Regions from separate parts of the Streptomyces sp. NPDC015125 genome, predicted to be linked through region 2. Evidence: predicted binding sites of a transcription regulator. Region 2 holds the regulator's gene; the other holds the start of a gene.
What was found. Region 2 encodes HspR, which represses chaperone genes until heat shock. Its sites were predicted from a motif close to TTGAGNNNNNNNNNCTCAA; they were not measured.
Positions count from the first base shown of each region.

Region 1: lon (endopeptidase La) is a predicted target of HspR. The motif match lies at 2,000-2,018, and genes of this name have one in related genera.

Region 1 is NZ_JBIBVF010000001.1:457,602-461,005, forward strand. Features, by position in the region: gene lon (endopeptidase La) at 1-1,977, opposite strand, end outside; gene ACF088_RS01945 (pentapeptide repeat-containing protein) at 2,081-2,917, opposite strand; gene ACF088_RS01950 (YfbM family protein) at 3,105-3,404, shown strand, end outside.
Region 2 is NZ_JBIBVF010000025.1:105,261-108,664, forward strand. Features, by position in the region: gene ACF088_RS35140 (pyridoxamine 5'-phosphate oxidase family protein) at 1-285, shown strand, start outside; gene ACF088_RS35145 (hypothetical protein) at 727-1,131, shown strand; gene ACF088_RS35150 (heat shock protein transcriptional repressor HspR) at 1,310-1,762, opposite strand; gene dnaJ (molecular chaperone DnaJ) at 1,764-2,939, opposite strand; gene grpE (nucleotide exchange factor GrpE) at 2,985-3,404, opposite strand, start outside.

The DNA of each region.
Region 1 (3,404 bases), on a different contig from region 2:
CAGCTGGAGCCCGGACGCCCCGGTCTCCGGATCGGCGAGCGAGGCCTCCACATAGAGGACATCGCCGCCGGCGCCGGTGACCGCGAGTCCGGTGACCACTCCGGGGACCGCGGTGCGCCGCTCGGCCGGGTCCTGTGCCGACTCGGGGGTGTGGTGCGGCCGCCCGATCAGCGGGCGCAGCTGGTCCGCACCTACCGTGAACGGCAGCTCCCGCTCCCCCAGCTCGTGCTGTGCGGTGACCTTTCGCAGCAGCCTGGCGACGGCGCGCTCCAGATTCCGTACGCCCGCCTCGCGGGTGTATTCCCCCGCCAGCTTGCGCAGCGCGTCGTCCTGCAGGGTCACCTCACCGGTCTCCAGACCGGCCCGCTCCAGCTGGCGCGGCAGCAGGTGGTCCCGGGCGATGACGACCTTCTCGTCCTCGGTGTAGCCGTCCAGGCGCACCAGCTCCATCCGGTCGAGCAGCGGCTCGGGGATGGCTTCGAGGACATTGGCGGTGGCCAGGAAGACCACATCGCTGAGGTCGAGTTCGACCTCCAGGTAGTGGTCGCGGAAGGTGTGGTTCTGCGCCGGGTCCAGGACCTCCAGGAGGGCGGCGGCCGGGTCGCCCCGGAAGTCCGAGCCCACCTTGTCGATCTCGTCGAGCAGCACCACGGGGTTCATCGACCCGGCCTCCTTGACGGCCCGTACGATCCGGCCGGGCAGCGCGCCGACGTACGTACGGCGGTGGCCGCGGATCTCCGCCTCGTCCCGGATGCCGCCGAGCGCGACCCGGACGAACTTCCGGCCCATGGCCCGCGCGACGGACTCGCCGAGCGAGGTCTTGCCGACGCCGGGCGGCCCGACGAGCGCCAGCACGGCGCCGCCCGCCCGTCGCCCGCCACCGCCCTTGCCCGAATCGCCGCCCGATGCCCCCTTCGACGGCCCGCCGATCAGCCCGAGGCCACGCTCGGCCCGCCGCTTGCGGACGGCCAGGTATTCGGTGATCCGCTCCTTGACGTCCTCCAGGCCCGAGTGGTCGGCGTCCAGGATCTCCCTGGCGCCGGCGATGTCGTAGGCGTCCTCGGTGCGTTCGTTCCAGGGCAGTTCCAGGACGGTGTCCAGCCAGGTGCGGATCCAGGAGCCCTCGGGGTTCTGGTCGCTGGACCGCTCCAGCTTGTCGACCTCCTTGAGGGCGGCCTTGCGGACGTCCTCGGGCAGGTCGGCGGCCTCGACCCGGGCGCGGTAGTCGTCGCCCTCGTCCTCCGGATCGCCGTTCAGCCCGGCGAGTTCCTTGCGGACCGCCTCCAACTGCCGCCGCAGCAGGAACTCCCGCTGCTGCTTGTCGACGCCCTCCTGGACGTCCTTGGCGATGGATTCGGCGACGTCCTGCTCGGCGAGGTGCTCGCGCAGCGCCTCGGTGGCGAACTTCAGCCGGGCGACCGGATCGGCGGTCTCCAGCAGATGGACCTTCTGTTCGGTGGTCAGGAACGGCGAGTAGCCGGAGTTGTCGGCCAGCGTCGGGACGTCCTCGATCTGCTGGACGCGGTCGACGACCTGCCAGGCGCCACGCTTGCGCAGCCAGCTGGTGGCCAGCGCCTTGTACTCCGTGACGAGTTCGGTCACCGCGCCGGGCAGGGGATCGGGGACCGTCTCCTCGACGGTCGTGCCCTCCACCCAGAGCGCTGCGCCGGGCCCGGTCGTGCCGGATCCGATCCGTACCCGGCCCAGGCCCCGGATCAGCGCGCCGGGGTCGCCGTCGGACAGCCGACCGACCTGCTCGATCCGCCCGAGCGTGCCGATGCCGGCGTAGGTGCCGTCGACGCGGGGCACAAGCAGCACCCGCGGTTTGTTGCCCGAGGTGGCGGCGGCCTGTGCGGCCTCCACCGCTGCCCGTACGTCCGCGTCGGACAGGTCCAGGGGCACCACCATGCCGGGGAGCACGACCTCGTCATCGAGCGGCAGCACGGGCAGAGTGAGCGGTGTGGACGTCGCAGCCATGATCTCCCCTTAGGCAAGCAAGTTGAGCTTTACCCACTCAATGCAGCCGGGCCGAGAGATGTTCCCCTCTGTGCGTTCGCTGTGAGCGATCAGATGCGGCGTGCTACCAGTGGGCGGGGCGGGACAAGGCCTGCGGCAGCTTGGTCGCCGCGTCGCCCTTGGCCGCATTGAGCTGCGACTGGGTCAGGAAGAGGGCGCCGGTGAGATCGGCACCACTGAGGTCGGCGTCCCGCAGATCGGCGCCGATCAGGTCCGCCGTGCGCAGATCGGCGCCCTTGAGGTCGGCGGCGATGAGGTAGGCCCCGCGGAGATTGGCGCCCCGGAGATGAGCGCCCTTGAGGCGGGCCCCCATGAGATCGGCCCCCCTCCGCTCCTTCTTGCGGCCCGGTACCCCGGCCCGTACGAGTTCGCTGGTCCGCAGCAGCAGGGCGTTGACCTCGCCCCGGTGGGCGGGCACATCGAGCGCCGTGAGTTCCTGGGCGCCGGCGCGGGTGAGGCCTTCGGTCTTCTCCAGCGCGGCCCGCAGGTCGGCGTGTACCGGATGGGCCGCGGGACGGGTCAGCGCCTCGGCCAGGTACCAGAGGAGTTCGTGCAGCTGCCGCATGACGGGGAAGACGTCGAACATCTGCCGGGCGGTCCCCGGGGCCTGCCGCCAGTCCCGTCCGCCGAAGGTGACCTGGGAGACCTTCTGCCCGGCGCCGAAGCAGTCGAAGACGGTGCAGCCGGAGAAGCCGCGCGGGCGAAGGTCGGTGTGGATGCCGCAGCGGAAGTCCGTCTGCAGATTCGGGCAGGGCCGGCCGGCGTCCTTGTCGATCGCGAAGTCCGCCGAGGCCGCGAACGGCAGCGCGACACAGCAGAGCCCGAAGCAACTGCCGCAGTCGGACTGCAGACCGAGATCGGCGGTGTCCGGAATCGATTGCTCGTGGTCTGTCGATGGCATGCGGTCTGGGGACAAGGCGGGTGCACTCCTGCGGCCGGCAAGCGCCGCACGAGGCCGCGCTCGGAAGGGGCCGCCATTCTCCCAGGCGGTCACGGCGCACCGCGCCCGGCCGGATTCGCTCACGGAGGGAGGGCAACGGCCCCTTCGCCGAACGGCGTTGTCAGTGGTGGCCTCTAGCCTCGGGACCATGAGCATGATCGGTGAGTACGCACGTGTCACCCCTGCCGAACTCGACCGCGCCCTCGGCAATCCCGAGTGGGCGCTGGAGCTGGTCGGCGGCTGGATGGAGGCGGAGGCGGAGGCGGCCGGGCCTTCGCAGTCCGCGCCGGCGCGCTGCTTGGACGTCGACAAGGCCTGGGACGCGCTCGGCTTCCTGCTGCGCCGGGCGGCCTTCCCGGTGGACATCGTCCATGGCGAGGAGCCCGTCCCGGATGCCGACGACTGGGGCTACGGCCCGCCCCGCTACCTCACCCCCGAGCAGGTGCGG
Region 2 (3,404 bases):
ACCTACGACGCCGGGCAGCGGATCGCGCGGATCATCACCCGCAAGGACAGTGCCAAGGTCAAGAACATCCTCGCCGCCGGGGCGGACGGCGCCACCGTCGCCGTGTGCCAGGTCGACAAGGGGCGCTGGGCGACCCTGGAGGGCATCGCACGGGTGCGTACGGACGCCGAGCCGGTGGCCGACGCGGTGCGCCGGTACGCCGAGCGCTACGGCCGGACGCCGACGCCCAACCCCGATCGCGTCATGATCGAGATCGCGGTCACCAAGGCGATGGGACGGGCCTGAGGACCGGCCCACCGCTCCCGCCTCCCTCCTCTCGCCTCCCTCCTCTCGCCTCCCACCGACTCCGCCGGGCCCCTGGCCGAAAACGGACCCTCCCGCTCCGCCTCCGGCCGTCCACCTGGTACTCAGGACCGACGGGAACCGAATAGCTCCGTGCAAGGACGGGCGGCATCGGGCCTGTCCCAGGCAAAAGACGGCAGCTGGAGGCCGCATGGCGTCGGCAGTGCGCATCGTGACGACCGCTCCGCGCCGTCCGTCCCCCACCCGGCCGCACCCGCACGCCGAGCTCTGCCCGCGCTGCGGCGGCCAACTGGCCGTCAGCCAGGACGGCTGGAAGATCTGCCACGCCTGCGGTTACGCTTCGCCGCCCGGTACAGCCCCTCCTCCACGGGCCACCCGCGGGGGTATCGTCGCCCCCACAGTCGCCACGCCCCGGAGGGCACGATGAACTCGGTCCGAGTGACGGCGATCGCCTGCCTGATGCCGCTGTCCGAGCTGGACGAGGATCCGTTCCTGGTGGATGACCGCGGCCAGCACGACATGTGCACACAGTGGGCGGCAGCCCGTGACTACCACCTGACCTGCCGGCTCAGCCTGCACCACCTGCGCGCCGACCACGGCGCACTGTGGCGCGATGTCGAAGAGGGCCTGGTGGACGTGTTCGTGGCGCCCAACCACCGGGCACTGGAGAACGCCATCGACGGCACCGCCGAGTTCACCGCACGGTGCGCCGAGGCCGGGGTGCGTCTGGAGACCGCCGACCTCGACGAGCCGGTCTACACCCTGGCGATGAAGTCGCATGTGCACCGCCGGCTGTCGATGCCGACGGCGGGGTACAACGGCTGCTGAGCGGGAGCGGCCGTACGCCAACGGACGCAAAGCGGCACGGCACCACGCCGCACTACGCGCACCGCACACCGCACACCGCACACCGCACACCGCACACCGCGCGCAAACGCGACAAGGGCCGGGTTTCCCCGGCCCTTTGCCACCTCTTGCGCCGGGTGCCGCGCCCCGGCCGGCCGGATCACTCCGGCCGCTTGGGCCGCCACACCACCAGCGCGCTGGTCTGCTGCACGTCGTGATACGGCACCAGATCACGCCGGTAGGAGGCGTGCACCGCCGCTTCCCGCTGCTGCATCGCACTGGCCGCGCCCTCCAGGGCGCCCTGCAGTTCGACGACCCGCTGCTGCAGGGCCGCGACCTGGTTCTCCAGCTCGATGATGCGCTTGATGCCGGCGAGGTTGATGCCCTCGTCCTGGGACAACTGCTGCACCGTACGGAGCAGTTCGATGTCCCGGGCCGAATAGCGGCGGCCCCGCCCGGGCGTGCGGTCGGGCGAGACCAGCCCCAGCCGGTCGTACTGCCGAAGAGTCTGCGGATGCAGGCCGGAGAGCTGAGCCGCGACGGAGATGACGTACACCGGCGACTCTTCGGTCAGTTCATAGGGGTTACGACGCTGCCCGCCCCGGCTGTCCATCTCAAGCTCCCTTCGCGGCCTGGAACAGCTCTGCCCGCGGGTCCGGGCCCGCGGTCGCCTCGCGATAGGACTCCAGCGACTCCTTCGCCTTGCCGCTGAGGTCGCTGGGGACCAGCACCTCTATGGTGACCAGCAGATCACCCCGTGTGCCGTCCTTGCGGGTCGCACCCTTGCCCCGGGCGCGCATGGTGCGTCCGTTGGGGGTGCCGGCCGGCAACTTCAGCGTCACCGGCGGGCCGCCCAGCGTCGGCACCTTGACCTCACCACCGAGCGCGGCCTCCGGGAAGGTGACCGGCACCGTGACGGTGAGGTTGTCGCCCTTGCGGCCGAAGACCGGGTGGGCGTCGACATGCACGACCACATACAGATCGCCGGCCGGGCCGCCCTGCTCACCCGGAGCGCCCTTGCCGCGCAGCCGGATGCGCTGCCCGTCGGAGACACCCGCGGGGATCCGGACCTGCATCGTGCGGGCACTGGTCGCACGGCCACTGCCCTTGCAGACCTCGCAGGGGTCCTGGGCGATCAGGCCCCGGCCCTTGCAGTCGGCGCACGGGTCGGTGAGCGAGAAGCCACCGCCCGCGCCCCGGCTGACCTGGCCGGTGCCGACACAGGTCGGACAGACCCGCGGCGTACCGTTTTTGTCGCCGGTGCCCGAACACGCCTTGCACGGCGCCTGGCTGGACATCCGCAGCGGGACCGTGGCCCCGTCGACCGCCTCGGTGAAGCTGAGCGTCACCTCGGACTCGATGTCCTGGCCGCGGCGCGCGTGGGTACGCGTACCGGCGCCGCCGCGGTTGAACAGGCCGCCGAAGACATCCCCGAGCCCGCCGCCGAAGCCGCCACCGCCCCCGCCACCCTGACCGGGCGTGCCCCCGAAGAGGTCGCCCAGGTCGAAGTTGAAGGAGCCGCCGCCGGCCGGACCCGGCCGGTAGCCGCCGTTGCCGAACAGCGCGCGCGCCTCGTCGTACTCCTTGCGGCGTTTGGTGTCGCCCAGGATGTCGTGGGCCTCGGAGATCTCCTTGAAGCGCTCCTCGGCCTTGGCGTCGCCCTTGTTGGCGTCCGGATGGAACTCGCGGGCGAGCTTGCGGTACGCCTTCTTGATCTCCGCCTCGGTGGCGTCCTTCGGGACGCCGAGGACCTTGTAGTAGTCCTTCTCGACGAAGTCCTTGGTGCTCATCCCCGACGTCCCTCCTCCCGCACGGATTTTCTCTCTGTCCTCACGTCAGCCCTCTTCCGGGCCACCGCTCTCCTCGTCCGAAGCCTTGGGGTCCTCGTCGGAGGCGGACTTGGCGCCCTGGGCGCCCGGCTGCGGTTCGGCGACGGCGACCCGCGCGGGGCGGATCGTTCGTTCACCGATGCGATACCCGGGCTGCAGGATCGCCACGCACGTCGTCTCGGTGACATCCGGCGCGTACGAATGCATCAGCGCCTCGTGGATCGTCGGGTCGAAGGGCTCGCCCTCCTTGCCGAACTGCTGCAGACCCAGCTTGGCGACCACGGTCTCCATCGATTCGGCCACCGACTTGAAGCCGCCGACCAGTTCACCGTGCTCACGGGCACGGCCGATGTCGTCGAGGGTGGGAAGGAGCTCGGACAGGAGGTTCGCCGCGGCGATCTCCTTGACCGTGACCCGGTCCCGTTC